Regions from separate parts of the Mesorhizobium sp. M0590 genome, predicted to be linked through region 1. Evidence: riboswitches for the same ligand, from Rfam matches in the RefSeq annotation. Region 1 holds a riboswitch; each other region holds the start of a gene.

Region 1 (9,968 bases):
GAAGCCGGACAGCTGCTCGCCGAAATGCTGTACCATGTCGTTTCGTTCGAACTCACCGTGCACCAGCACGTCCAGCCCGATCTCTTCCTGCCAGCGAATTGCAGCCTCGATCTCCTTCTTCAGGAAGGTCTCGTAGTCGACATAGCTCAGCTGGCCCTTCGCATGAGCGGCCCGCGCCCTGCGTACCTGCGGCGTCTGCGGGAAGGACCCGATGGTCGTCGTCGGGAACGGCGGCAGCCCGAGCGTGCCGGCCTGGACTCTGGAGCGCTCGGCAAAAGCGCTCTCTCGTCGCTTCATGCTGTCGTCAATGCTGGCGATCCGCCCCTCAACCAGCGGGTCATGGATCTTCGTGGATGTCACGCGAGTGGCGGCAGCCTCGGCAGACGCTTTCAACGCGCCTGCCACCGCATCCCTGCCTTGGGACAGGGCCCGGGCAAGCAACACCAACTCGTCGGTCTTCTGGGCCGCGAAGGCGAGCCACGACCTGATGTCCGCGTCGAGTTCCGTCTCCATGCGGAGGTCGATCGGCACATGCAGCATCGAGCAAGAAGGCGCGATCTCGACGCGGTCCAAGGGCCAGCCGGCGACGATCGGTTTGATGCGGTCGAGAATGGCGGGCAGGTTCGCACGCCAGACGTTGCGGCCATCGATCAAGCCAAGCGAGAGCACCAGATCCTTCGGTGCGAGCCGACCCACCGTTTCCAGCTGCTCGGGAGCGCGCACGAGATCAATATGCAGCCCGGCCAGGGGCAGAGAAACCGCGGTTTCGAGATTGTCTCCCAGCGGCCCGAAATAGGTAGCCAGCATGATCTTCAGCTCGGGCGCGGCTTTCGACAGCTGGCCATAGGCGAATTCGAACGCAGCTCGTTCGTTCGGGTTCAGATCGAGGACAAGCGCTGGCTCATCGATCTGCACCCAATCGGCGCCCGACAGCTTCAAGCTCCGCAGGAGTTGCTCGTAGACGGGCAGAAGCCGTGGTAGGAGCGCGATGGGATCGAAGCCTTCGGCAGGCGATTTAGCCAGCTTGAGGAAGGTGACCGGTCCAAGGATGACTGGGCGTGTGTGAATGCCGAGGGCTTTAGCCTCGAGGAAGTAATCAACCGGCTTCGTCGACGAAAGAGCGAACGTCTGATCATCGTCTAGTTCCGGCACAATGTAGTGATAGTTGGTGTCAAACCACTTGGTCATTTCCATCGCGGCTACGCCAGGCCGATGAGCCGCATGCTGGTGACCACCGTGCCCACAATCCTCCGTCTGACCTTGGTTGCCGCGCGCCATAGCGAAGTAGATGTCGAGTGGGACCTCGCCGCCATTCCAGCCGTAACGGGACGGAAGGGCGCCGACCATGGCTGCGGTGTCGAGCACATGGTCGTAAAGCGAGAAGTCGTTCGACGGGATTTTCGACACGCCGCGATCGCGTTGCTCCTCCCAGCTAGCGGCACGGAGCGCCTTCGCCGTCGTGAGAAGGTCGGCAGCGGACGATTTTCCGGACCAGTAGCTTTCAAGCGCGAATTTCAGTTCTCGCCGACGACCGAAGCGGGGCACGCCGAGCGTTGCTACAGGAATTTGCTGAGAGACAGTCATGCCAGACCCCGATGGTTGGGGCGTCGGTGACAAGGAAGGCGCTAGCAGGCCGGCACGAACGCCAGGCTGCAGCGGCCACCGAGACACCCCGCCCGTGGACGTAATTCGCCGTGGCAGGTCTCCTGGCTCGCGGGGTCATAGCCTCTACCCGTCTTCCCAAGGCTATTCGCCTCAGTGACATGAGTGGGGTTGGCTCGCCGCTAACAGTTGCGGGGGCAGCGCCGGCATCGCACCGGCTTCCCTCTTAGCTCCGCTGCGGCAGCGCCGTACGGAGAACCACGACGCGGGAGACAATTACAGCAGTTCGCTTCTCTGTCAACGCCGCATAAAGAAATGTTTATGTCGTTATGTTAAATTTCCGCTGGCATGTTCCAAAGGTCGCCTCGAAAGCGAAAACTGTGGAAGCCTTGAGCGGCCGGTAAATCAAAGCAATGACGCACGGCGCCCTTGTCCAGGAGGATAGGAGTTCGTCGGCTGCCGGCAGCAAACATACCGGCAAGCGCCGTGGTGCTGCTTAGCGCATCACGCGAACCACCTCGGCGTCGAACTTCGGCTCCGAGGTTCCGACCGCTTCGTTGGTGATCTGCTCGCGACCATATTCGGCTCAATGGCGAGGCTGTTGCCCATGTGGAAGCTGTTGGCCGTGATGCCCTCGGTGATATGTGACACAACGATTTCGGGGGGAGCACACCGAGGCCAGGCGCAGCGGCGTGTTGCGAAGTGATCGAGGCCAATGTCTCGAACTGCTTGTTCGCAGCCCACCGGCTCAAGGTAACCCGGCTCAAACCACCGGGCTAGCTCAAGTCCTGTCCAAATGAGGCCTGAGCGGCAAATCGTCGTGCACGCGCACGGTTTGGCGTTCGATCTTGTGATGCGTCTTGGGCGGACAATCGCCACGGTGCAGCACGCAGAAGCGGTCCCCAATTGGGAAGCCGAGGGCGGTGAGGGCAAGCCAGCGCCACAGGCGGAAGGGGACTTGGACCTGTTTGCCCTGCTGGACCACATGTTCGCGACACAGGGCCTCAAGGAGAAGACCAAGAGTGATTATGCGCGGGACCTCGCCAAATTCATCAAAAGCAGCGGGCAGTCAAAGTTCGGCGCCGATTGACATGGAGATAGCCATCGCGGCGGACCGCCCAGGCGGACCGCAAGCCGGAATACAACCGGGTGCAGGTGGCCAAGCTCGTCCACAAGATGGCGTCGGGCACACACCGGCGATGGGAGAGCGGACCGTGGAGTGCAGGAACTTCACGCCTATCCACGCTCCCGTGGACGTGTCCTGCGGCACATCGGCAGCGATATTGAGGAGGCAGTTGAGCTTCTGGTCGAGCACTCTTACCTGCCACTACCTACGCTTAACGTCATCTCGTACTGAAAACGCACCACGCAAGGTCGAGATGTAACATGCGCCCTTCGTGGATGGTTCTAAGCTTCCTCGGGCGCGGTCAATCTGTGATAACGGTCGCTTGGAACCTCCATCACCGCGACGCGATCAAGGTTGGCGTATCGCGCTCGGTAGTAACCTTCTTCCTCCACTTCGGCGAAACTACACTGGGGAACGTCAAAGGTCGCAGCTTCCAATCCGAAGAAAGTCGTAGCGGTTTCTTCATCCAAGAAGTTCCACTCATCTTCTCCGTCGTCATATGTGACGCGAACATAGGAGGCCATGCGCACGGCTTCCTGATCACCCATCTCTGCGATGATGGCATCGCATTCTTTCTTCAGCTTTCCTGAAACCTCACCCTTATCCCAGTCATCCAAAGCCCGATAGATTTCTGGATGATAATACTCTGGCATCTCCTCTACATCGTCACCGATAAGCTCAATGGTGCGGACATATTGCGGATTTATCAAGAGTATTTTGTTGTCAAGGCTCCAACAATACAGCCATGGCCTGCTTGTGTTATTTCTGCGCAGATTATGAAGTTCCTTCAACTGACGTAAAATCGATTCACGCGCCTTTTCATCGATAGGATATTGGCGGCTGCCAACAGTCGTCTTGATTCTGAGCGTGCCGTATCGCGTTTCGGCATCGGCAATTGCAAACGGGCTCGTGCGCCACTCCTCGACATCAATCTTCCAGCCCAGCAGCTCCTCGACCGTGCATTTCAACGTGAGACAAAGGTCCTTGATCTGCTCGACGTTCAACTGCGTTTTGCCTGTTTCCCAACGGGCCACAGTCTGTTGCGTCGTTGCCATCTGCTCTGCCAAATCTTTTTGAGTCATGCCCAGTCGAACCCTAAGCTCTTTCATGTTCATAACTCACCTCGCGTGTTCAACACACGCATCGTGGATGAATTAATCTAACACGTCAAGCGTGTTCAAAAATCGCAGCATGTGTTTTTAGGGCGTCTTCGAGGCTCCGGCAGCCGTTCGTGACCACTTGCGCAAGACACAGGGCTGGTACACAGCACGAATGGGCGATCAAAAATTACTGCTGCGATGCTCGTCATCAGCCAAGCTGCCGCCGCACCTTCCACTAGGGTGCCAAGGTTCGAAATGAGTGCAGCCGACCATAGCGAACGGAAGGTCTTGTGCTCAAAAGGAACGAGTGAAGATGTTCTCTTCGCCATTGTGGGAAGCCTCGGGATTGACCGCGGGGCTGGATTTGTTTCGCCTCACTCAACCATGGCCTCGCCGTACAAGCCAAGCTGCCACAGTGCGCGCCTGCTAACCCAGAAAACTTGGCGGCCTTACAGGCATGCGCAGGACGTGCGAAGCCGCTCAAATCTCCCCAGATGGTCAGCCATCGAAGACCGGCATCACTTGCCCGTTGAGCGGCTATACGATAATGCTCCGCGCTAAGCAGGAAGCGCCAAAAAATTCGAGCGGCGACTTCATTCTCCTATTCAGGAAGGAACTATGAGGCGGCAGACGCGACCATTCACCGTGGAAATCAAACAAAAGCGCAATTATCAAAAATCCGCACGTTCCATCTGGGGCAATTTCGACATCGCCGCGGCGATGGCCGAGACAACAAAGGAAGTCGAGCCGTTAAATCGTCAGCTTGTTGACTCTACTGTAGTGGCCCTTGATGCTGAACCTTTGCACAAACCGCGAGTGGAGCATTTCATGGCCAATCCCCTGGAGACCGAGTCAGCAGTAGTTCATAGCGAACCGGCAGACAAAACGGAAACGCCAAAACCGAAGACGAGAGCGCGGCGGTCGAGGAAGCCAGAAGCTGAGGCGAGCGCGCCTGCCAAGCCGATATCCGCGACCACTGAAGCACCGCCGTCAGCGCGAACGGGCCGAAAGAGCTACTCCGCGAAGGATCGTGCCCAGAAGCTGGCGCAGATCGAGACCTCGATCGGCGGCGGCGCTACTCTCAAGAGCGCGGTGAAGCAAGCCGGCATCTCGGAACAGACATACTATCTTTGGAAGAAGGCGGCGGCGCCTGCGGCGGACAGTGACGGGCTGAAGGATCTCGTCGCGCTCGAGGAAGAAAACAAGCGGCTAAAGAGCCTGCTTGCCGATCGTCTCCGCAAGGAGAATGCGGAACTGAAGAAAAGGCTCGGGCTGGATTAAGGAGGGTGGGCAGCTGGTTCTTGGCTCGCCACCTACAGCAGCCCCGCCTGCTCGGCCTCTCTGCGCAAATTCTGGCGTGGCCTTGGGCCGATCTGCTGGATGACCAGGCCGGCCGCTAGCGAGCCGAGATCGCCGCACTGCTTCAGGCTGCGGCCTTGCGTGTAGCCGTAGAGGAAGCCGGCGGCGTAGAGGTCGCCGGCGCCTGTGGTGTCGACCAGCTCGCGGATCCTGGTCGCATTGATGGTCACGGTCTCGTCGCCGCGCACGATCACCGAGCCCTTTTCCGAGCGGGTGACGGCGGCGATCTTGCAATCCTTGCGGATCTGCGCCAGCGCCTCGTCGAACGACGCGGTCTGGTAGAGCGACTTGATCTCGTGGCTGTTGGCAAAGACGATGTCGACGGTGCCGGAGCGCATCAGATCGAGGAATTCGTCGCGGTAGCGGTCGACGCAGAACGAATCCGACAATGTCATCGATACTTCGCGCCCCGCCGCATGGGCGAGCTTCGCCGTCTGCCGGATCGCCTCCTTGGCGCGCGGCGGGTCCCACAGATAACCCTCGAAATAGGTGACCGCCGCGCCCGAGGCCTTGTCGGCCTCGACGTCCTCCGGGCCGAGTTCGATGCAGGCGCCGAGATAGGTGTTCATCGAGCGCTCGCCGTCCGGCGTGACGAAGATCATCGAGCGCGCCGTCGGTGGCTCGCCGCTGAGCGGCCTGGTGTCGAAGGCGACGCCCTGGGCATGGATGTCGTGCGCGTAGATTTCGCCGAGCGCGTCGTTCGAGACCTTGCCGAAGAAAGCGGCGCGGCCGCCGAAGGAGGCGACGCCCGCCGCCGTGTTGCCGGCGCTGCCGCCCGAGGCTTCGATGGCCGGGCCCATGCGGCTGTAGAGCAGTTCGGCGCGCCTCGTGTCGATCAAATTCATCGCGCCCTTGATGATGCCGTTCGTCTCCAGGAACGCCTCGTCGCACTGGGCGATGATGTCGACGATGGCATTCCCGATACAAAGCACGTCATAGTCCGGCATCAATTCATGTCTCCGCCAAAAGCCCACCGGCTTTCTGGCATGCCGGCCGCCGGCGGGTCTGGCCAGTGGGAATGGGCTTTCCGCTTGCCAATCGGTTCGGCGCCAGCCCTCACGGGGCGGCAAGTCCTGCCTCGCGACGCAATTCGTCGGCCCTGTCTGTCTTCTCCCAGGTGAAATCAGGCTCTTCACGGCCGAAATGGCCATAGGTCGCGGTCTTGCGGTAGATAGGGCGTAAGAGATCAAGCATTTTGATAATGCCCTTCGGTCTGAGATCGAACAACTCAAGAATGAGGCGCTCGATCCTTCTTTCCTCAACCCTCGCTGTTCCGAACGTGTTGACCATGACAGAAACCGGACTGGCCACGCCGATTGCGTAAGCAAGCTGCACCTCGCAGACGTCCGCAAGTCCGCTAGCGACGATATTCTTTGCGACATACCGGGCCGCATAGGCAGCTGAGCGGTCAACCTTGGACGGGTCCTTGCCCGAAAAGGCGCCGCCGCCGTGACGACCCATCCCACCATAGGAATCGACGATGATCTTGCGTCCAGTGAGACCGCAGTCGCCGCGCGGCCCGCCGACTACGAACCTCCCCGTCGGGTTGACCAGAATTCTGATGCCTTCCGTCTCCAGGTGGGTCGGCAGGACAGGCTTTATGATTTCCTCAATGACGCCCTCGCGGACCGTCTCTTGCGAGACCTGCTCGTCATGTTGGGTCGATACGACGATGGTATCCAGGGCGACCGGGCGCAACCCCTCATAGCGCACTGAGACTTGGGATTTCATATCAGGACGCAACCAGCCAAGCTGTCGTGCTTTCCGGACATCTGCCTGTCGTTTCGTCAAGCGATGCGCGAGCTGGATCGGCAAAGGCATCAGGGTATCGGTTTCGCGGCATGCGTAGCCGAACATGAGGCCCTGATCTCCCGCTCCCTGCTGGAGGTCCTGCCCTCGTCCCTCGTCAACGCCCTGGCTAATGTCGGGCGATTGCTCGGTGAGTGCATGAACGACGGAGCAACGCCGGCCGTCAAAGCCGACGGCCTCATCGTCGTATCCAATATCGAGAATCGTATCGCGCGCAACTTGGCTATAATCCACCCGCGCATCGCTGGTAATCTCGCCAGCCAGAACGACTATCCCTGATTTTACCAACGCTTCACAGGCGACGCGCGCCTTGGGATCGGTGCGGACGATGGCATCGAGGATGGCATCCGAGATGTTGTCGGCCAACTTATCCGGGTGTCCCGCGCCAACCGATTCGGAAGAGAACACGAACTGCCTAGCCATGAAATGCCTCGTTTCGGGTGTTGGAGTTGTATGGTGCATTTTGCTTAGCCCACCTTACCTGTTGGTGATGCCCGGGACCTCGAACGCAGCGCACAAATCGGCAACGTCTCTTCGCACGCAGGCATGGAGATCTTCGTCATCAGGCCGCCGGAGGACGCAGTCAATGAAGCCAGCAATTTGCACCATTTCCACATCGCGCATGCCCATTGACGTCACTGCTGGCGACCCCAGGCGAATTCCGCTTGTGACCGCCGGATCCCGCGGGTCGCCAGGCACCATATTAAAGTTTGTGATGATGCCTGCCTTTGCTAGCCGCTCGGCATAGGCCTTGCCCGATAGTGGTCGATCGCGCAGATCAAGGATCAGCATGTGATTGTCCGTCCCCCCGGTAACCAGGTCATACCCTCGCTCGATCAGTGCCTGTGCAAGAGTCTTGGCATTCTTGACGGTCTGTTGGCCGTAGCTTCGGAAGGACGGGTTCGCGGCTTCGTGCAAGGCAACTGCTAGCGCAGCGATGGCATTCATATGAGGCCCGCCTTGCAGGTGAGGAAAGACCGCCCGGTCTATTCGTCTGGCGAGATTGTATTTGCTCTTTGTATGATACAGGGCCTGATAGCGATCTTCGTTCCTGGACAAAATGAAACCACCGCGGGGACCGCGGATCGATTTGTGGGAGGTGCTGCTGACCACGTCGCAATGGCGCACGGGATTCGGGTGCGCTCCCGCGGCAATCAGTCCGCTGATGTGCGCAATGTCGGCTACGAGATAGGAGTTCGCTTCCAGGGCGATTTCTGCCATTGCCGCGTAGTCAAAGACACGCGGGTAAGCAGTTCCGCCGACCCAAATGAGCCGCGGCCGTTCCCGCTTGGCTGTCTCGCGCAAGCGGTCATAGTCAATCTGCTGTGTCTTTTCATCTAGTCCATAGGGGACGCGTTGATAGTCAGTTCCGGAAAAGTTGATGGCCCAACCATGAGTCAGATGGCCCCCTTCCGGGAGGGGCAAGCCCATGACTTTGTCACCGGGGCTCAAAAGCGCACGATAGACAGCCTGGTTGGCCGGCGAGCCGGAATAAGGCTGGACGTTGGCATGCTCGCTGCCAAATAGTGTTTTCAAGCGCTCAATGGCTAGATTCTCAAGCTCATCAACGATCTCATTTCCAGCGTAGTAGCGCGCACCGGGGTACCCCTCGGCGTACTTGTTCGTGAAAATCGAGCCGTTCGCTTCCAGCACGGCCGAGGACGCAAAGTTCTCTGAGGCGATGAGCTTAAGGGTCGTCCGCTCCTGCCGCTCCTGTCTCAGAAGCAGTTCGTGAACGCGGCAATCAACCGCGGCCAATCGAGACCGTCCGTAAGTGTCGCGCGGCGCGATGGCGCCGTCGGCGGAGTTGTACATGGTGGTTTCGCGCTCCAATTGGACTGATCTATTTCACGGTCAAGCATGCGATCCCCTTCGACGGCGCGTCTTGTGTGGCTTCGAGCCGTTGAAGGTCTCGTTTGTGATAGCCATCGCCGTGGGGCAGGAGATCAACCAACAGTTGAACCAGCCCGCCGTCCTTACCTCCTGCTTTGAGATGGTACGAGCACCACGGACGTTGTTCGTTGCAGTAAAGAAAGTCGGCTCTGGCCAGCAGCCGGACGTGTCGTACAACGTGCTCACGACGCAGACCCAGAATCTCCGCTAGCTGGCAGACAGTTAGGTCCGCGTGCGCGCAAAGGCCTAGAATTCGAAGGCGATCTAAATGCGCTGCCGTCCGTAGGCGACTGACCAGTGTCAGCATTGGTCAGGACCAAGCCACTTGGAAAGCCTGGGCACTCGTCCTACTGAATTTGTCATTTCGCGTTCTCCACAGATGTTGCAGCTTTCGAACCAAATAATATGGTTGCTTGTCCACCGACCGGACAATCTCGGTGGCCGTGAAGATACTGTTTTGAGCCGATATGGCTGTGTCGAACAAACAAGATGGGCGCTCTTCTTGCCATTGCCTTTAGCCGAAATTGCACGCAGTTCGGCGGGTCGGAGAATAAGCCACGGTTCGGACCCCACTGACTCAAACGTTGCAATAAGCCTACCATTCACAGCGAACCGGAGTTGCTAAGAGTCTATGAATTTCCTTGAAGGATCTGTTGCAACGTTTGCGCAGCCCGTCTTGCTCCCGGCTTACAGCGGTCAATCTCGTGCAGACTGACCGTGATGCAAAGATGACAAGGAAGGTTCGCTTTCAATCCGATCTTCTTCCTGGCCAAGTAGTTCGTAGTCTCATAACTGTGGCCTAGACAAAAGCTGGGCTAATCAGCGAGGTATGATGTCGTTAGCGTGGTTGGGCCACCAGCAGGTCGACGCCAAGATCGACACGCGCAATTTCCCGCGCTCCGAGAATGTCAGTGACTGCGCGCTCTTCCTCGGGCGGTCTGGCTGCGCCGTCTAGAATCTGAATGCGTCTCGCGCCGACCCGTTCAGCAATGAGCTGTTCGGCTTGCCGCATTGACGGCGAAGCAAGCTCAAGTACGTTTTCGCGCATCTCACGCGCCGCCTCGCCGACTTCCGCAAAA
Region 2 (9,968 bases), on a different contig from region 1:
TTTGATCGCCTGTCCACAATCGCCCTCGTGACATGCACCGCCATCTTGATGCCCGCATCGATCCCGCTTTAGGCTGCCGTGAACGGAGATTGCCATGTTCAAATTTCTCACGCCGAAGTCGATCAAGCCGCCCTTCGCCCGCTACAGCCATGGCGTCGAACTGCCGCCCGGCAAGCGGCTGGTGCTGTGTTCGGGCCAGGTCGCAATCACCCCGGACGACCAGATCCCCGAGGAGGCCGGCGCACAGGCCGAGCTTTGTTTCCGGAACATATCGGCGATTCTCGGCGAGGCCGGGCTCGGCCTGTCCGACATCGTCCGCATCAACACCTACGTCACCGACCGCGCCTTCCTGCGCCCCTATATGGAGGTTCGCGACCGGCTGTTCGCCAGCCCGGCGCCGGCCTCGACGCTGATGATCGTGTCCGGTTTTGCCCGGCCGGAATTCAAGGTCGAGATCGAGGTCATTGCGGCGGGATGATCGACAGCCGATCGTTCCCGCGTTAGGTCTGGGCTTGTCGGTTCAAGAGGGCATGACATGACCGCTGCAAAAAAACGCGTATGGTGGGGTGACTACCGGACCACCGAATACGCGACCGTCGATCCTGAAGCGACCATTGCCGTTCTGCCGCTGGCGGCGATTGAGCAGCACGGCCCGCATCTGCCGGTCTCGACCGACACCTCGATCATGAACGGCATGCTGGAAACGGTGATCGCGCGCCTGCCCGGCGATCTCGACATCCGCATCCTGCCGGTCCAGGCGGTGGGCAAGTCGAACGAGCATTTGCACGCACCGGGCACCCTCACTTTGCCGGCGACGACCTTGGTCGAGGCGTGGACCGAACTTGGCCTGTCGGTCGCGCGCGCCGGCGTCCGAAAACTGATTGTCGTCAACTCGCATGGCGGCAATGAGGAGATCATGGGCATCGTCACCCGCGAATTGCGTGTGCGGGCAAAGATGCTGGCGGTAAAGACCAGCTGGCAGCGCTTTGGCCGGCCGGCCGGCATGTACACCGAGCTCGAGGACCGCCACGGCATCCATGGCGGCGACGTCGAGACCTCGCTGATGCTGCACTTCCGGCCCGACCTCGTCGATATGGGGAAGGCCGACAATTTCGTGTCCAAGGTCGCCCGCGCCGAAAAGGAATTTGCGCTGCTGCGCCACACCGGAACGCACGCCTTCGCCTGGATCGCCAGCGATCTCAACCCGAATGGCGTCGTCGGCGACGCCAGCATTGCCACCGCTGAAAAAGGCCGGCTCACCGCCGAGCATCAGGCCGACGGCTTCATCGGCCTGCTGAGGGACGTGGGCAAGGCAAAGCTGGCGGATTGGCTGGCGTAGGTGTTTGATCCCACCAACTCAGGCCTCGCTCACGAGGGGCGATTCCATTCGCGCGCGAGGATCCTCACTTCACCTCTTGAAGCGGCGACACCGTGTAGATTTCGTCCAGTATCTTCACCATCAAGGTGTTGGCGGTCGCCTGGCCGTGGAGCGCGAGAGTCAGGTTGGTCCATAATGACCAGGGTGACGTCATTGGCCGGATCGTAGCCCATGAAGGACTGGTAACCGGGCATCTCGCCTTCGTGATAGTAGATTTCGTTAGGCCCGAAGGTCAGCGTTAGGATGCCATAGCCGTATTTTTGCATGGCGGGTTCGCCCGGCTCCGGTGCCTCAGGGCTTGCAAGCCACTGCCGCTGGAAGTCGGCATTGAAGAGCTTGCCCCCGACCAGCGCGCGCATCCAGGTCGCGAGGTCATCCGCGGTGGAGATGACTCCGCCAGCCGCAAAGTAGGCGGACGGGTTCTGCCATGTGTCGTCGTTGGGCTTGAGCGTTCCCGCCCTGGCCGCAGCCTGGAGGTCGTCCGGATAGGGCGCATCAGCCAGGGCGTACGAAGTACTGCCGTAGAGATAGCCGTTTGAGTATGGCTCGGGGATGGCGTTCGACGTGCTCGGCGGCAACGCGGTGTTCTTCATGCCGAGCGGCCCGAACAGGCGGTCCCGGAAGATGGTCGAGAGCGGCTTGCCGTCGATCTTCTCGGCAACAAGGCCGAGCAGATAGTAGTTGGTGTTGTTGTACTCGAATTCGGCACCCGGCGCGAAGTCCGGCGGCCGTTTGAACGCCATGCCGAGTACTTCATCAGCGGTCCATACCCTGTAAGGATACTTGTCCAGGCTTTCGGCAAGTTCCGGCGCATTGGTGAAGTTAGGGAGGCCGCTCCGCATTGTTATGAGCTGCCGAATGGTTATCTCGTCGCCGTTGGGAACGCGCTGGACGTATTTCGAGATCAGATCGGCGAAGCTCAGTTTCCCCTCCTGCACCAGTTGCACGATGACAGCGGCGGTCATCGTCTTGGTGTTCGAGGCCGCACGGAAGTGGGTATCGGCGCGCGGCGGGTTCGTGGCACCCAGTTCAGTCGTACCGTAGCCGAAGACGAGGTTGCCCCGCGGAGTCTTGAGCAAAACCATGGCACCGGGCAGCATAAGTTCCTTGGCCAAACCCTCGACAGTGGCTTGGAGCGCTGCCAGGTCGATCGACTTGAGAGCCGGCATGGACGCGGCCATGGCGCTGCCTGTCGCGCAGACCACGCCAACAACGATGGCCAAAATTCTCCCGATCATCATTCGCCCCTTGGCCGTGTCCTAGAACTCCTGCGCACTTTTCCTGGAATTTGTTTTTAGGCTCAGATTTTCAATTCGAACGGCGTGCCTTCGAAAGCATCCGCGCCGCGCCCGATCGCCTGGATCGCTTCGATCATCCTGCCCCTGCGATCGAGCAGCGTGTCGGCGATCGCGATCAGCCGCGGATTGGGTGTCGCCGTGGGCGACAGCCTGCGCAGCGTCTCGGCCAGTTCGGCCTCGTCGCGCTTCGGCGCCAAGGCTGCCGCGATGATGTAGGCCGAGGCGGTCGAGCGGCTGATGCCGGCATAGCAATGCACCACCAGCGGCCGCGAGCGATCCCAGTGGCGGGCGAAATCGAGCAGGTTCAGGACATGCTCCTCGCCCGGCATGGTCATGCCCTCCTGCGCCACCGCAATGTCATGCATGACCAGATGCAGATGGTTTTCTCTGGTGATCGAGGCCGGTCGCATCACCTCCGTTCCGGCGGCAAGCAGCGAAAGCAGCCGCTCGGCCCCGGTCTTCGTTACCGTTTCCTCGACTTTGGACAGCGAGCAGACGTGGATCATTGGGTAGTTTCTCCCTTGGCATCATCGTCGCGCCGCGAGGCCCAGCCGGCAAGCGCCGATTCGAGCCGCCGCCATTCTTCATCGGCTCCCGGCAGGCCGGCGCGCAGCACATCCGGCCGGCCGGCGAAATGCCGAAGCAGGATGCCGCGCTGGCCGAGCACCGAAAACAGGCCGGCGGCGTTCGCCAGCCTGAGATAGCGGAACAGCGTGGTGCCACCGGCGACAGGCACGCCGAAGCGGCCGAACAGCGTGTCGAGCCGCGCAGCGTCCTCGGCCAGACGGCGCCGCATCCCGGCCTGCCAGCCGGTGTCGGCAAGCGCCCTTATGCCATATTCGAGCGCCGGCCCGGCAACCGCCCATGGCCCGAATTGCGCCTCCAGCCGCTCGACCGTCAGCGCATCGGCCAGTGCAAAGCCAAGCCGCAGGCCGGCCAGGCCGAAGAACTTACCGAACGAACGCAGCACGACGATGCCGCCCTGGTCGACGTCGCCGGCCAGGCTTTCGCTGCGCGGGCCGACATCCATGAATGCCTCGTCGACCACCAGCAGCCCACCTCTGGCGCGTAATGTCCCGGCAAGTCGAAGCAATCTTTCGCGCTCGACGACGCGCCCGTCCGGGTTGTTGGGATTGACGACGACGGCAAGGTCGGCCGCCGCCAGGGCTTCGAAATCATCGACTTCAGCCGCCGCATGGCCGGCGATCGCCGCTGCCCGCCGATGCTCGGCATAAGTCGGCCCGAGCACCAGCGCCGTGCCCGGGCTGACCAGGGAAGCGACGCGCGGCAACAGGATCTGCGTGCCGGGCGCCGCTGCGACATTCGCCGCCGACGGGGCGCCATAGGCGCTTGCCGCGCGTTCAGCCAAGTCGCGGCTGCGCGCTGTTTCCGGCAATCGCGACAGGGCGGTGGCGGGCAAATCGAAAAGCGGGTAGGAGTGCGGATTGATCCCGGTCGAGAGGTCGACGAAAGGCAGCGGCGCGTGAGGGAAAAGCGCCCTCGCCCGGCCAAGGCTTCCGCCGTGGTCCACTGCCGCCGTCACTCCATCAAGAGACTTCATGCCGATCCTGATCACTTTCCTGTCGCTGGCCATCGAACTTGTACTCGGCTACCCGGCCCGGCTCTTCGATGCCATCGGCCATCCCGTCACCTGGTTCGGCAGGCTGATATCCTTTCTCGACCGCAGGCTCAACCGCGCCACTGATTCCGACGCCGACCGTCGCGGCCGGGGCGTCTTCGCGCTGCTGGTGATCGTGCTGGTGCCGGCCGCCCTCGCCCTCTGGCTCGAAACCTTGCTTTGGAGCATTCCCCTCGGCTGGTTGGTCACCGCAATCCTGGCGACGTCGCTGCTGTCGCAGAAGAGCCTGGCCGAGCATGTCGAAGCGGTCGCCGACGCACTCGACAGCGGCGGACTGGATATGGGCCGCATTGCCGTCTCGCGGATCGTCGGTCGCGACCCGGAAAAGCTCGACAGGGCCGCTGTCTGCCGCGCCGCGATCGAAAGCCTGGCCGAGAATTTCTCCGACGGCGTCGTCGCTCCGGCCTTCTGGCTCGGTATCGGCGGGCTCGCCGGCGGCGTCGCCTACAAGGCCGCCAACACCGCCGATTCGATGATCGGCCATCGCACCTCGCGCCACGAAGCCTTCGGCTGGGCGGCTGCGCGCTTCGACGATTGGATCAATCTGCCGGCGTCGCGGCTGACGGCGCTGCTGATCGTACTCGCCGCTTTTCTGGTCAAGGGCGCCGACGCCAAGGGCGCCTGGCACGCCGTGCGGCGCGATGCGAAAAAACACCGCTCGCCCAATGCCGGCTGGCCGGAAGCAGCGATGGCCGGCGCGCTCGGCCTGGCGCTCGCCGGCCCCCGTTCCTATGACGGCGTCATGGTCGAAGACGCATTGATGGGCGAAGGCGGCCGGCGCGATGATGTCGAGAGCACCGACATCCGACGGGCGCTGAAACTCTACCGCGTCGCCGACTTACTGCTGATCGCGCTGTTCGGCGTGGTCGCGGTGGTTGTTATCTTGGCGTGATCTGCGCTCGAGATCGAGCGGAAACAAAAAACCCACCATGCGGCGGGTCGTTGGAGCCAATTAGCACCATACCGGAATTAGTAGCATAGCTGCCGGCACAAAGCAAGAACAAAATAGGGCTACGCCTCAAATAATCGCGTCAGGTCGGCGCCGCCCCTCACCCTTACCATTCCAGGGGCGAAGCCGCTTCGTGCGGCTTTCCCTTCTCCCCTTGTGGGAGAAGGTGGCCGCGAAGCGGCCGGATGAGGGGTGTTCCAGCTTGGCACCAACAGCGCTCCGGCCAGCACCCCTCAACCGTCTTGGCGCTGCGCGCCAATCCACCTTCTCCCACAAGGGGAGAAGGAAGAAGAGGCGCCAGCAACACCCCTCAGAACTCGATCCCCTGCTGCGCCTTCACGCCGGCGGAGAAGTGGTGCTTGGTCACGCCCATCTCGGTGACCAGATCGGCCGCCTCGACCAATACCGGTTTGGCGTTGCGGCCGGTGACGACGACATGCAGGCCTTCGCGACGCGCCTTCAGCGCCGCGACCACCTTTTCGAGATCGAGGTAGTCGTAGCGCAGCGCGATGTTCAGCTCGTCGAGCACCACGAGGCTGATCGACGGCTCGGCCATCAGCTCCAGCGCTTTCGCCCAGGCAGCCTCGGCCGCCGCGATGTCGCGCTTCAGGTCCTGTGTCTCCCAGGTAAAGCCCTCGCCCATGGCGTGCCAGACGACACGGTCGCCGAAGGCGGCAAAGGCGTCTTTCTCGCCGGTGTGCCATTTGCCCTTGATGAACTGAACGACGCCGACGCGCTTGCCATAGCCGAGCATCCTGAGCGCCAGCCCAAAGGCGGCCGTGGTCTTGCCCTTGCCCGGTCCGGTGTTGACGATCAGCAGCCCCTTCTCGACCGTCTTGGCCGCGACCTCGGCGTCCTGCACCGCCTTGCGCTTGGCCATCTTGGCGCGGTGGCGTTCCTCGTCCTTGGGATCGATAGTATCAGCCATGTCATTTCACCTTGAGCGGCAGCCCCGCCACCATCAAAAGCACGGTGCCGGCAACAGCCGCGACGTCCTGGTTCAGCCGGCCGGCGGCGTCGCGAAACCGTCTTGCCAGCGCATTGTCCGGCACGATGCCCTGGCCGACCTCGTTGGACACCACGAACCACGGCCCACGCGGCCGCGACAGCACATCGGCCAGCCTCCGGCATTCCGCCTCGACATCATGGTCGGCCAGCATATGGTTGGTCAGCCACAGCGTCAGGCAGTCGATCAGCACCGGCTGGCCGTCAGGCAGCGCTCCGATCGCGCCGGCAAGGTCGAGCGGCGCATCGATGGTCGTCCAGCCGGCGCCGCGGCGCGAGCGGTGCAGCGCGATGCGCTGGCGCATCTCGTCGTCATAGGCTTGCGCCGTGGCGATATAGCTCCAAGGCGGCGGGCCGACCGTCACCAGGCTCTCGGCATGCGCGCTCTTGCCGGAGCGCGCACCGCCGATGACCAGGGTCAGTGCCCCGGCAGCGCGGTCAGGCAAAGCTGTCGCGCAGGCTGGTCGCCGTGCCCGTGAAGCGTCCGCGCACCACGCCGACGACCGCGCCGAGCACCAGCCAGAACACCAGATTGGTCAGCGTCACCGCCACCACGAACTGGTGGTGCAGGCCTTCCGGGATCGCCGTCTCGAAGCTATCGGGCTGCGGCGCGCCGACGATATGCGGCGCAACGATCAACGCCACGGCAAGAGCCACCAGCGGCAGCGATCTGCGGAAGACGATAAGGCCGAGACCGGCCGCTGTCGCCACCACTGTTGCCCACCACCATATCTGGCGTTGGACAAGGTCGGCCGCCGGCATCGCTGGCAGTTCCGGCGGCAGGCCGAGGCCCGGCGCCAGCGTGAACACGGCAAAGCCGGCAAGCCCCCAGAACAGGCCCTGGCGCCAATTGCCGATGCCGCCGGCGAATTCCGAAACCGCAACCAGGACCAGCGCAAAGCCGATGCCGGTGACGATATTGGCAACGACGCTGAAGCCGAAGCGTTCGAAACCGTCGGCCGGCGCCCAGCCTTCGTCTTCCGCCGGAGCCATCGCTTCAGCCGCTGCCGGCGCGGCGCTGCTCATAGCCGTCGTGCCCGCGGCGTTTTCGGCCGGTGTCGCAGGTGCCGCGGCATGGTCATGGCCGCCGCCGGCCTGTTCATAGACTTCCGCCTTCAGGATGAGCGGCACCGTGGCATAGGCTTGCATGCAGGCGAGAGCCACGCCGGCCACAAGCCCTGCGATCGCCGCGATGAACACGACGTTGCGAAACAGTGTCATGATGTCAGCCCCTTGTCAGTGGCAGGGAAAGCCCATCGAGTGGCGATAGTCGTGCGCGGCATTGTGGACCGCATCGATATGCGAGAAGCCGACAAAGCCCATGACGAAAATGCCGAGGAATGCAGCAAGCGCCAGCTGCATGAGACGCGACTGCGAGGAGGCGGAAGCGCCGAGCGAGACGGAAGCGGTATTCATGTCTTGTCCTTTCGCCCTCCACCCGAGGGCATAGAAGTCAGTTTCCTGTCGCCGGCAGGTCTCCTGGCTCGCGGATCAGCGCCCTTCCCCACCTTCCCGAAGGCGAACCTTCAGTGGCATATGGAGAGGACTACCGCACACAGTTGCGGGGGCAGCCACGGCATTGGGCAAACAACTTGCCCTCACCGCATTCCCTCTTGGTTCCAAACGGAACCGACGACATCAGTGACTATAGGCAGAATCGCCGCGCCCGGCAAACCAAATTCCGCCGGATCGTGTGGCGAATGCGCCGCCTCGCCAAGCCCGGTCGGCCGGCGCCGCGATTGACAATTTTCGCAGCCGGGTGTCGGCTGGCGGATGGGGAGGAAGCCGGCATGCAACCCAGCCCGAATGAGCGCGGTCCCTACAACGGCCTGACGCGGGCCGAGCCGACGCTGCCGTCATCAGCCTATTGGGACATCGCGGCCTATCAGCGCGATCTCGAGGCCATCTGGTATCGCAACTGGCTGCTCGTCTGCCGCGAGGCCGACCTTGCCCAGCCGCTGGCTTTCAGGACGTTCCGCATAGGCACGCAGGAGGTCGTCGTGCTGCGCGACGAGACCGGCGAGTTGCGCGCCTTCCACAACACCTGCCGGCATCGCGGCTCGCAGCTTTGCCAGCAGAGCGAAGGACGGCTGAAGGCGCGGCTCATCACCTGCCCATACCATGCCTGGTCCTATTCGCTGCACGGCGATCTGGTGCGCGTGCCGTCGAAATCGCTGCCGGACGGCTTCGACAAGGCCGATCATCCGCTCTACCGGGTCGCGCTTTCGGTGTGGCGCGGTTTCGTCTTCGTCAATCTGGCGGAAGACGCTGCCGGCTCGGCTGAAACATCCTTCGATCCGGCATCCGGCAACCTCGCCAACTGGCCGTTGGAAACGCTGCTGAGCGGCCATGTGCTGCGCAAGGTGATAAACTGCAACTGGAAGGTATTTTGGGAAAATTTCAACGAGTGCCTGCACTGCCCCGGCGTCCACAAGGACCTGTCGCGGCTGGTGCCGATCTATGGCCGCGGCCTGATGGGCCGGCACGACGACCCCGAATGGGCGCGCCACGCCGACAATGACGCGCCGGAATTTGCCGGCGGCTTGCGGGCCGGGGCCGAAACTTGGTCGCGCGACGGGCGCGTCCACGGCTCGGTCTTTTCCGGCCTGACGCCGGGCGAGCGTGCCGCCGGGCAAACCTATGCCACCAGCATGCCGTCGATGTTCGTCGTCGGCCATGTCGACTATGTCAGGACCGTGCGGCTGGTGCCGCTTGGCCCGGAGCAGACCGAACTTACCGCCGAATGGCTTTTTTCGCCCGAAGCGCTCGCCGAACCGGCCGCGGATATCGACAACATCGTCGCCTTCGGTACCCAGGTGCTGGAGGAGGATGCTGATATCTGCGAGGTCAACCAGATGGGCCTGCGCTCGATGCGCCACAAGGCCGGCGTACTGATGCCCGAGGAATACGACTTGCACCGCTTCCACAACTGGGTGCGCGAGCGCCATGCGGCGCTCGAACATCAAAGCGATTTGGGCAGATAGCGCCAGGTGACGAAGCCGCAGGCCGCCGCCAGCAGCCCGAGCGTTGCGAAAACCGCGCCCAGGCCGAAGAACGCCTGCACGCCGGCCAAAGGCTTTCCGGCTCTGGCCTAAAGCAGCTCTGATGCCGACCGGTACCAACGCGACGCAAGGCCCTGCTTCTTTTGACGGTGGCAACCGTGATAGTCGTCTTGCCGGGGCTGAACCAAGACAGCGAGACCATGAGCATCGACACGCCGAGCGCAGCCGTTCAGGATCAACCGAAGTCGAAGCGCATCGCCGCTATCGACATTGCACGCGGCATCGCTTTGCTTGCCATGGCGAGCTATCATTTCACCTGGGACCTCGAATTCTTCGGCTACACCGATCCCGGCCTCACCGCCTTCGGCTGGTGGAAAATCTACGCGCGCTGCATCGCCTCGAGCTTCCTGTTCCTGGTCGGCATCAGCCTCTATCTCGCCCATGGCAAGAAAATCCGCTGGACCGGCTTCTGGAAGCGCTTCGCCATGGTTGCCGGGGCAGCGCTCGCAATATCGCTGGTCACCCGCATCGCCACGCCCGATGGCTTCATCTTCTTCGGCATATTGCACGAGATCGCGCTCGCCAGCCTGCTCGGCCTGGCGTTCCTGCGCCTCCCGGCGCTGCTGACGCTTGCCGTGGCGGCCCTCGCTATTGCCGCGCCTTTCTACCTGCGATCTGAGCTTTTCGATCATCCGGC
Region 3 (9,968 bases), on a different contig from region 1:
CATCGCCAGCAGCCGCGCGCTTGCCGGCGTCAGGCCGCGGATCTGCAGGCTGCCGCGGGCGGTCACTTCCATGATGCCGTTGCCATGGCGCAAGGCGGATTCGCAGAGTCCGATCAACGATTTCGGCAACAGTCCTCCAGCGACCGGATTGAGCCGCACCAGCAGCCCGTCGCCGGTCTGCATCGGCGCCGACAAAGCGGGGCAGGCGCCACGGCGCGAGAAAGCGTTCATGCCGCCACTCCCAGAGCTTGCGCTTCGGCAATCAGTGCGGCGAGATCGTCATCGATCGAATTGCGCAGCGGATGCCAGAGCCCGCGCCGCCGTGCCGACAGCAAACGCTCGGCAATCACCTTCGCCGCCGCCGGGTTCTCGCGCAGGATGAAGGCGCGGACCACGGGGTCGCCAAGATAGGCGTCGTGCACCGCCTCGATCAGCGTGCCCGATATGGCATGGGTAGTCTCAGCAAAGCCGACAAGCCGGTCGACCGTCTCGGCGAATTCCGAGGCGCCGCGCGGGCCATGACGCATCTGGCCGGCGATGAAGCGCGGATTGACGGCGCGTGCCCGCACGACGCGCGACACGGCCTCACTGATCGAGCGCGGCTTCGGTCTTTGCGGGTCCGTGGTGTCGAGGACGATCACGTCGGCGTTTTTGCCGAGCGCGGCAACCGCTGCCGAAAAGCCGCCGATGAAGGCGACGTCGGCCGAGCCTTCGAGGATGTCGCGGCCGGGGTCGTCGCCGGTATGAACCAGAAGGTCGGCCTCGGCGAGGCGATCCTCGAACGCGCCGGGCGCCGAAATGCCTTTGCCCTCGGAGCCGCCATAGGCGTGCGAGGTGGCGGCGAGATAGGTGCGGCCGATCTCTTCGCGCGCGGCCCAGTCGCCGCTCGACAACAAGTCCTCGACGCCCGCGCCGTAAGTGCCCGGCGAGGTGCCGAAAATGCGCGGGCTGATCTTGCCGTCGATGCGGGTCCTAGCGGCGAGCGGGTTTTCCGAAGCGTCCTCGTCGCGGGTCGCCACCGCGTTGGCCGCGGCGTCGATCAGCGCGATCTGGGTCGGGAACATGTCGCGGAACAGGCCCGATATGCGCCAGGTGACATCGATGCGCGGACGGCCGAGTGTTGCCGGCGGCAGCACATCTATGCCGGTGATGCGGCCGGTGGCGGAATCCCATTGCGGCCGGCAGCCCATCAGCGCCAGGCCTTGCGCGATCTCCTCACCGCCGGTGCGCAGCGAGGCCGAGCCCCACAGGTCGATGACCAGCGAGCGCGGCCAGTCGCCATGCGATTGCATGTAGCTGCGGACCACTTCTTCCGCTGCCACCTTGCCCAGATCATAGGCGGTCGGCGTCGGCATGGTGCGCGGGTCGGCGGTGAACAGATTGCGGCCGGTCGGCAGCACATCGCGCCGACCCCGTGCCGGCGCACCGGCCGGACCGGCAGCGACGTGGCGGCCGTCGAGGGCGGCAAGCAGCGCGGTTTTTTCAGCTGCCGCACTTTGCCGCCGTACCGGATCAGCCTCGCCTTCCGGCGAGCGGCCGTAAATGTGCAGGCCGTCCTTGATGGCGAAATCCTTGAGATCGCAGAGCCAGGCGTCGATGCGGCGCAAAGCCTCGTCGGCTGCGTCGGTCCTGGCGACGCCTGCCTCTGAGGCGAGGCCGGTCTTTTCCGCCGTCTCGACGATCAGCTTCGCCAGGCGGTCGCGGCGGCGGCGGTCGAGCCCGTCGGCCTGAGCATATTCGTCAACCAGTCGTTCAAGCCTGTGCTGGTTTTCGTCCAGCCCGGCGCCGGTCAGCGGCGGCGGCAGATGGCCGAGCGTGACGGCGGCAATGCGCCGCTTGGCCTGCGCTGCCTCTCCCGGGTTGGAGACGATGAAGGGATAGATGACGGGCAGGGGACCGGTGACTATCTCGGGAAAGCAGTTTTCGCTGAGCGCCACGGTCTTGCCGGGCAGCCACTCCAGCGTGCCGTGGGCGCCGACATGGACAATTGCATGGATGCCGAGCGACTTGCGCAGCCAGAGGCCAAAGGCGACCAGCGCATGGCGCGGCGGCAGCGTCGGGTCGTGATAGTCGGCGCGGCGGTCGGCTGAGCGCCCGCGGTCAGGTGCGAGTGCCACGGTGACGTTGCCGAAGGTGGCTGCGCGGAAGGCGAATTTTGCGGCGGCAGACGCTTGAACACCCCCCTCTGTCCTGCCGGACATCTCCCCCTCAAGGGGGGAGATTGGCAGCTTCGGCGCTCTGTCCACCCCTGCGACGTTGGAGATTGGCGAAAACAGAGATGACAGCGCAATCTCCCCCCTTGAGGGGGAGATGTCCGGCAGGACAGAGGGGGGTGCCTCGCACAAACTTGTGTCATCTGCCGCATTCCCCCATGCGGCCGTCACGGCAGCTATCGCTTCAGCAGGCAATTCCGCCGAGTACCCGAGATAGTCCTCAAACCCCAACCCTTCACCTCCACGCTCCAGCACCTCCAGCAACTCGCGCGGCGTTTGCGGAATCCTTTCAACGGCGTAGCCGTGTTCGCTCAGGTCGTGCAGCATTGCCAGCACGCTGGACGGCACGTCGAGACCAACCGCGTAGCCGGTGCGACCGGGGGCGCTCGGATAGTCGGGGATCAGGATGGCGAGCTTGCGCTCCGCACGCGGCGTCCGCTGCAGGCGCACGAAGGCCTCGACACGGTTCGCCACTTGCGCGACGCGATCCGGCTCCGGCCGGTTGGCGAAGGCGCGGAAGGCCAATGCGGGATCGGTCTCGCTTTCGCCCTTGAAGGAGATGGCACCGGCGAGAATGCAGCCGTCGAGCTCGGGCAGGACGACATGCATAGCGAGGTCGGCAGGCGCCAGGCCGCGCTGATTGTTTTGCCAGATGTCACGGCGTGTCGTGGCGACGATGACCTGGAAGACCGGCACCCCGGCACGGTCGAACAGGGTTTCGATGCCGGGTTCCGCGCCGGAGGCGAAGGCCGTGGCGGTGATGATGGCAGCTGGCTTCAGGGCTGAGAGCGCGGTCTCGACAAAGGCGAGCGATGCCGGGTCCTTGAGGCTGGAGACGAAGATTGGCACCGGCGCCATACCACGTTGCCTGAGCGCTGCAAAAAGCGCGTCGATCGGCGCGACATCTGCGGCCAGCAGCATCGAACGGTAGAAGAGGATGGGGATGATGGGCGCGGCGTCTCCCTCCCCCTTGAGGGGAGGGTGGCCCGCAGGGCCGGGTGGGGTCGTCACGGCAGTGCGCGACGTTTTGTGTAGGCGCGCTTCGGAGAGGACCCCACCCCCGGCCTGCGGCCGGACCCTCCCCTCGAGGGGGAGGGGGACGTCGCGTTCTACGACCCCCAGTCCCGGCTCGTAAAATCCCGCCTTTGGCACGCTAACAGGTTCGGCTACCGCCGCACCCGATCCAGCGAGACTTGCCAGCCTCTGCACCAGCGCCGTCATATTTGCCGGCCCGCCCTCGCGGAAATAGCCAAGCAGGGCGTCCAACTCCTCCCGCGGCAGCGTCGAGCCTTCGATCAGTCGCAAATCCTCGTCGTGGCTCTCGCCCGGTAGGAGCGCCAGCTTGATACCGCGATTTCGCGCGATAACGGCGAGCTGGTCGCAGCCATAGCGCCACCAGTCATAGCCGCCGAGGATGCGGACCAGAATGACCTTGGCGTGGCGGGCGACGCTGTCGATCCACAGGTCGACGGACATCGGATGGCGCAGGTCGCGCAAGGCGGCGAGCCGCATCGACGGCAGGCGGTGCGCATCTGCCTTCCACGCCGCCGCCAGCCCGGCCAGGTCGCTGTCGGTGAAGGACAGCGCCACGACATCCGCAGGCGTTTGCCTGAGATCGACAGGCTCGGCGAGATCGTCGAGCGAGGCGGATGTGGTGGTGAGGATGTGCATCGCGGCTCGTACCTGGGGTCAGCCGGCGAGGATACGCTCGATGGCCGGGCGGTTCAGCCCTTTCAGGCCGATGACGACCAGGCGCGAGCGGCGGTCGTCTTCAGCGGTCCAGGCGCGGTCGTAATAGTGGTTGACGCGCGGACCGACGGCCTGCAGCAGGAGCCGCATCGGCTTGCCGCCGACTTCGACGAAACCCTTGACGCGCAACACGTTTTCTTCCTCCGCCGCCGTGGCGACCCGTTGTGCGAGCTCGTCCGGGTTGGACACGGACGCGATGTCGATGACGAACGAGTCAAAATCGTCATGTTCGTGGTCGAGCTCGTCGTCGTGGTGGGTCTTGCGGTTCTCAATGTCGTCCTCGACGGCGAGGCCGAGGCCGAGCAGCACCGACGGGTCGACCTTGCCTTGCGAAGTCGGTACGATCTTCACCGCCCGCGCAACGTGCTTGCCGATGACGGCATTGGCACGGGCCGAGCCGGCTGCGTCCATCAGGTCGCTCTTCGACAGGATGATCAGGTCGGCGCAGGCGAGCTGGTCTTCGAACACTTCCTCGACCGGATCGTCATGGTCGAGCGTCTCGTCCTGCGCGCGCTGGGCCTGCAGGGCGTCCATGTCGTTGGCTACGCGGCCATCAGCCAGCGCCGGTCCGTCGACCACGGCAATGACGCCGTCCACCGTCACGCGGCTTTTCACCGACGGCCACTGGAAGGCCTGGACCAGCGGCTTGGGCAAAGCGAGGCCGGATGTCTCGATCAGGATGTGGTCGACCCTCGGCGTCAGCGACAGGATTTGGTCCAGCGCCGGGACGAAATCATCGGCGACGGTGCAGCAGATGCAACCATTGGCCAGCTCGACGATGTTTTCCTCGGGGCAGGTGTCGATGGCGCAGCCCTTCAGGATCTCGCCGTCGATGCCGATGTCGCCGAACTCGTTGACGATGATGGCCAGCCGCTTGCCTTTGGCGTTTTCGAGCAAATGGCGGATCAATGTCGTCTTGCCGGCGCCGAGAAATCCGGTGACCACGGTGCAGGGAACGCGCGAAGGGGAGGCAGCGGTCATATCAAGTCCTTCAGAAGGTCAAGGGGAGGGATGCGGGCAACCAGGCCGCGCTTCAGGCAATCGGGACGGCCGCGCCATGGAATGAGCCCATCCGTCGAGGTGGCGAACAGCTTTGCCCCGGTGACGAGATCGGCGCCGCTGGTCGTGGTCAGATCACCGAAGACGTAACTCCAGCAGCCGTCGCGCAGCATGGCGGCGCTGAGCCGGCGCTTGCAATTGCCAAGGCATTCGACGGTGCGGATTTTGATGTTTTCGCTGGAAGCGGCGCGGCGCGTGTCCTCTGCGAGCAGTTCGCCGGCGCGCGGATGAGCGTCCGAACCGGTCTCGTCACGGCAGGACGAGCAGACGATGACGGTAACGCCGGCCGGGGAATCACCATGGCCGGACAATAAATCCGCTGTCTCAGCCGGAAAACTGCTGTCGCGTTCCAAATCAGGCTCCTTGCCCGGAAAACCCGCCAGGCGATCGGATTCTTATGTCCTAGACGGCAGGTCTCCTGGCTCGCGGGTCATCGCCTGGGTGCCGCCTTCCCGGGAACATCCCAGTGGTTTTCGGCCTTGGCTCGTCGCTTACAGTTGCGGGGACAGCCGCGGATTTGAAATCGAGATTTCGCACCGCATTCCCTCTTGGCCCTTGCCGTTGCGGGCAGGGGACCGTCTGGAACGGATTTAGGCTTGTGGGGGTAGTCGTGTCAACGCACGTCTATGACGCGGCGATATCCGCGAGCGGCCGGCCGAGGTCGCCGGCAGCGGTCACCTCGATGCGTTCCAGGCCGAGCCAGCCCTGCATCTGCTTCAATTCTTCGAAAAGCTCGGCTGCGGTTTGCAGCGAGGCGCCGGGCTCCGCATAGGCGGCATGGACGCGCAGCACGCCGGCCGGTCGGTCGGCCCTAAGGTCAACGCGCCCGACGATGCTGTCGCCGAGCAGGAATGGCAGCACATAATAGCCATACCGGCGCTTTTCGGCCGGCGTGTAGATCTCGATGCGGTAGTGGAAGTCGAACAACCGCTCGGTGCGCGACCGCTCGAAGACGACAGGATCAAACGGCGCGAGCAAGGCGCGCGCCTCGATCTTGCGCGGCAAACGGGCGTCCTTGTGGAGATAGGCTGTTTTGTTCCAGCCTTCGACGCTCACCGGCAACAGGTCGCCGGCCTCGACCAGTTCCTCGATGCGGCCCTTGATGTCGGCGGGCGACAGCCGGAAATAGTCGCGCAGGTCTCCTGCCGTGGCGATGCCGTGGGCGCGGGCCGAGATGCGCAGCAATTCGCGATGTGCATCCTCGGGACAGGGAACCGGTAGCGCGAGTACCGCCGGCGGCAGCACGCGCTCCGGCAGATCGTAGAACCGCTCGAAGCCGCGGCGATGCGCAGTGGTGATGCGGCCGGCCCAGAACAGCCACTCGAAGGCATGCTTGGCATGGCTCCAGCCCCACCAGCCGCCCGAACCCTTCTGCCCTTCGAAAGCCGACGCCGCGATCGGGCCTCGTTCGGCGACCTCGCGATAGATGTCTTCGATATAGGCGGCGTGCTCGCGGCCCCATTTGGCCAGCCCGCTGTACATTTCGTCGCCGCGCTCGGCCCGCTGCATGCGCCAGCGCATCAGCGGATAGGTCTCGACCGGCAAGAAGGAGGCTTCGTGCGCCCAGTATTCGAAGACCATGCGCTTGCGCGTGACAGCGGCGGCGTCGAGCAGCGCCAGCTTGTAGGGGCCAAGCCGCGAATAAAGAGGCATATAGTGGGCGCGCACCACGGCGCTGACGGAATCGATCTGCAGCAGGCCGGTACGGGCAAGCACGCGGGCCAGATGCCGGCGGTCGGGCGTGCCGGTGGGGCGCGGGTCATTGAATCCCTGTGCCGCGAGCGCAATGCGACGGGCCATGGCAAGCGAGATTTTTTCCTTCATGAAGGCGGTATCCGGACGATTTTAGGACAGAGAAAATGACCTGCGATTCCGCGCTATGCTAGCAGGGTTTTGGCGGCATCCATGTCAGGAGAGAAAAGTGGAGTAAAAAGTGAAGGAAATCAAACAGGAGCGGATCGGACCAGTTTTCCCGGATATGCCGTCCAGCACCGCGATTTGAACAAGGTTTGACTTGCTTCGCCGAAAGCGCTGCGCTAACCCTCGCCGCGTTGCAGCATAGAGCCCTCTTCAAACGGTTCAGTGGTTAAACTGTCACGCTTCCGCAAGTGGGTCCGGTGCTGTAATCAGAGTGGATTGGCCGCAACGGAAAGCTGCAGAATGAACGCATTGTTGAGTTCGTACCTGCCCATCGTCCTGTTCATCGGCGTGGCGCTGATCGTCGGGCTGGCGCTGCTCGCCGCACCCTTCCTGGTGGCCTACCGCAACCCCGATCCGGAAAAGCTTTCTGCCTATGAGTGCGGCTTCAACTCGTTCGACGACGCCCGCATGAAGTTCGATATCCGCTTCTACCTGGTGTCGATCCTGTTCATCATCTTCGATCTGGAGGTGGCCTTCCTGTTTCCTTGGGCGGTGTCGTTCAGTCAGATCGGCATGCTCGGTTTCTGGTCGATGATGGTGTTTTTGGCGGTGCTGACCATCGGCTTTGCCTATGAATGGAAAAAAGGAGCGCTGGAATGGGATTGAACGACAGTTCCGGCACGCTCGTCGCGCCGAAGCCCAAGGGCCTCATCGACCCCAACACCGGCAGGCCGGTAGGGTCTGACGACCCGTTCTTCCTGGAGATCAACAACGAGCTCGCCGACAAGGGCTTTCTCGTCACCTCGACCGAGGCTCTGATCACCTGGGCGCGCAGTGGCTCGCTGATGTTCATGACGTTTGGCCTCGCCTGCTGCGCCGTCGAGATGATCCATACGTCGATGCCGCGCTATGACTCGGAGAGGTTCGGTGTCGCGCCGCGCGCGTCGCCGCGCCAGTCCGACATCATGATCGTTGCCGGCACGCTGACCAACAAGATGGCGCCGGCGCTGCGCAAGGTCTACGATCAGATGCCGGAGCCGCGCTACGTCATCTCGATGGGCTCCTGCGCCAATGGCGGCGGCTATTATCATTATTCCTATTCGGTGGTGCGCGGCTGCGACCGCATCGTGCCGGTCGACATCTACGTGCCCGGCTGCCCGCCGAGCGCTGAGGCGCTGCTTTACGGCATCCTTCTGCTGCAGAAGAAGATCCGCCGCACCGGCACGATAGAGCGGTGAGCGGCATGACCCAGGCGTTGAACGACCTCTCGACCTATCTCGGCGAGAAGCTGATCGGCCGGATCGGCGTGGCGGTGCTCGCCTATGGCGAACTCACCATCTCGGTCGAGCCGCGCGACCTGATCGAGGTGGTCACCTTCCTGCGCGACGATCCGAAATGCCAGTTCATCTCGATCATCGACGTTTGCGGCGCCGATTATCCGTCGCGGGCAAAGCGCTTCGACGTGGTCTATCATTTGCTGTCGCCGAGACAGAATATCCGCGTCCGCATCAAGGTCCAGGCCGACGAAGAGACGCTCGTGCCGTCGATCACCGGGATTTATCCCGGCGCCGACTGGTTCGAGCGCGAGACCTACGATCTCTACGGCGTGCTGTTTTCAGGCCATCCGGATCTGCGGCGGATTCTGACCGATTACGGCTTTGAAGGCCATCCGCTGCGCAAGGACTTTCCGCTGACCGGCTTCGTCGAGGTGCGTTACGACGACGAAGCCAAGCGCGTCATCTACGAGCCGGTCGAGCTCAAACAGGAATTCCGCAATTTCGATTTTCTCAGCCCTTGGGAGGGGACGGATTACGTCCTTCCAGGCGACGAGAAGGCAAAGCAGTGAGTGGTGAATTGTGAATAGTGAATGGAAAAGCGGGATGGAACGTCCGGGAAAATCAACGACTATCGAGATCTGAACGTATGGAAGGATTCGATGGTATTGGCTGCGGACATCTATCTCGCGACGAAAGCATTCCCGCGAGAGGAAATGTTCGGCATGACATCCCAGATGCGGCGCGCGGCATCGTCGATACCGGCAAATATCGCCGAGGGTTTCGGCCGCGGTCAGCGCAAGCCCTTCGTTCAGTTCCTTCGTATTGCGCAAGGTTCGTTGAAGGAACTGGAAACCCATACGCTTCTTTCGATGAGCGTGGGACTGTTGGACGAGAAGAGTGCAGGGCTGTTGTCGGTCAGGTTCGAGAAGTTGGGAAGATGATGCGTTCGTTCATTCGATCGCTGGAGGTCGATTCAGGCCAATGACTATTCACCATTCACCATTCACCATTCACGTGGCGCGCGAGCAACACGCTCATGGCTGAAACCTCCGTTCGCAACTTCAACATCAATTTTGGCCCGCAACATCCAGCGGCGCACGGCGTTTTGCGTCTGGTGCTGGAGCTTGACGGCGAAGTCGTCGATCGCGTCGATCCGCATATCGGGCTGTTGCACCGCGGCACCGAAAAGCTGATCGAGGCCAAGACTTATCTGCAGGCCGTGCCCTATCTCGACCGGCTCGATTATTGCGCGCCGATGAACCAGGAGCACGCCTTTGCGCTCGCCGCCGAGCGGCTGCTCGGCATCGAGGTGCCGAAGCGGGGCCAGTTGATCCGAGTTCTCTATTCGGAAATCGGCCGCATCATGTCGCACATCCTCAATGTGACGACGCAGGCGATGGATGTCGGTGCGCTGACGCCGCCGCTGTGGGGCTTCGTCGAGCGCGAAAAGCTGATGGTGTTTTATGAGCGTGCCAGCGGCTCGCGCATGCATGCCGCCTATTTCCGCCCCGGCGGCGTCCACCAGGACCTGCCGCAGAAGCTGGTCGAGGACATCGGCAGCTGGATCGACCCGTTCCTGAAATCGGTCGACGACCTCGACTCACTCTTGACCGGCAACCGTATCTTCAAGCAGCGCAATGTCGACATCGCGACGGTGTCTCTGGCCGACGCCTGGGCCTGGGGTTTTTCGGGCGTCATGGTGCGCGGCTCGGGTGCACCCTGGGACCTGCGCAAATCGCAGCCCTATGAATGTTACGCCGAGATGGATTTCGACATTCCGATCGGCAAGAACGGTGACTGTTTCGACCGC

What was found. A riboswitch is a leader RNA that binds a small molecule or an ion and turns the genes downstream of it on or off. The one in region 1 is predicted to bind cobalamin.
Region 2: it holds a riboswitch for cobalamin, as region 1 does, so the genes downstream of both, NKI52_RS28945 (CbtB domain-containing protein) here and metE (5-methyltetrahydropteroyltriglutamate--homocysteine S-methyltransferase) in region 1, are expected to answer to the same signal.
Region 3: it holds a riboswitch for cobalamin, as region 1 does, so the genes downstream of both, NKI52_RS20885 (DUF1636 family protein) here and metE (5-methyltetrahydropteroyltriglutamate--homocysteine S-methyltransferase) in region 1, are expected to answer to the same signal.

What each region holds. Positions count from the first base shown of each region.
Region 1 is NZ_JAMYQN010000023.1:43,352-53,319, forward strand. Features, by position in the region: gene metE (5-methyltetrahydropteroyltriglutamate--homocysteine S-methyltransferase) at 1-1,584, opposite strand, end outside; cobalamin riboswitch at 1,680-1,880, opposite strand; gene NKI52_RS27855 (hypothetical protein) at 2,438-2,692, shown strand; gene NKI52_RS27860 (helix-turn-helix transcriptional regulator) at 3,010-3,843, opposite strand; gene NKI52_RS27865 (MFS transporter) at 3,906-4,157, opposite strand; gene NKI52_RS27870 (transposase) at 4,447-5,109, shown strand; gene NKI52_RS27875 (adenosine kinase) at 5,142-6,134, opposite strand; gene metK (methionine adenosyltransferase) at 6,244-7,419, opposite strand; gene glyA (serine hydroxymethyltransferase) at 7,474-8,811, opposite strand; gene NKI52_RS27890 (hypothetical protein) at 9,841-9,968, opposite strand, start outside.
Region 2 is NZ_JAMYQN010000025.1:71,102-81,069, forward strand. Features, by position in the region: gene NKI52_RS28900 (RidA family protein) at 95-478, shown strand; gene NKI52_RS28905 (creatininase family protein) at 536-1,339, shown strand; gene NKI52_RS28910 (serine hydrolase domain-containing protein) at 1,369-2,616, opposite strand; gene NKI52_RS28915 (tyrosine phosphatase family protein) at 2,679-3,182, opposite strand; gene cobD (threonine-phosphate decarboxylase CobD) at 3,179-4,237, opposite strand; gene cbiB (adenosylcobinamide-phosphate synthase CbiB) at 4,236-5,207, shown strand; gene cobO (cob(I)yrinic acid a,c-diamide adenosyltransferase) at 5,575-6,192, opposite strand; gene cobU (bifunctional adenosylcobinamide kinase/adenosylcobinamide-phosphate guanylyltransferase) at 6,194-6,715, opposite strand; gene NKI52_RS28940 (CbtA family protein) at 6,708-7,490, opposite strand; gene NKI52_RS28945 (CbtB domain-containing protein) at 7,506-7,685, opposite strand; cobalamin riboswitch at 7,722-7,918, opposite strand; gene NKI52_RS28950 (aromatic ring-hydroxylating oxygenase subunit alpha) at 8,060-9,253, shown strand; gene NKI52_RS28955 (heparan-alpha-glucosaminide N-acetyltransferase) at 9,472-9,968, shown strand, end outside.
Region 3 is NZ_JAMYQN010000012.1:170,816-180,783, forward strand. Features, by position in the region: gene cobG (precorrin-3B synthase) at 1-231, opposite strand, end outside; gene NKI52_RS20875 (cobaltochelatase subunit CobN) at 228-3,884, opposite strand; gene cobW (cobalamin biosynthesis protein CobW) at 3,903-4,943, opposite strand; gene NKI52_RS20885 (DUF1636 family protein) at 4,940-5,374, opposite strand; cobalamin riboswitch at 5,413-5,616, opposite strand; gene NKI52_RS20890 (winged helix-turn-helix domain-containing protein) at 5,646-6,845, opposite strand; gene NKI52_RS20895 (NADH-quinone oxidoreductase subunit A) at 7,182-7,547, shown strand; gene NKI52_RS20900 (NuoB/complex I 20 kDa subunit family protein) at 7,538-8,119, shown strand; gene NKI52_RS20905 (NADH-quinone oxidoreductase subunit C) at 8,125-8,727, shown strand; gene NKI52_RS20910 (four helix bundle protein) at 8,749-9,099, shown strand; gene NKI52_RS20915 (NADH-quinone oxidoreductase subunit D) at 9,195-9,968, shown strand, end outside.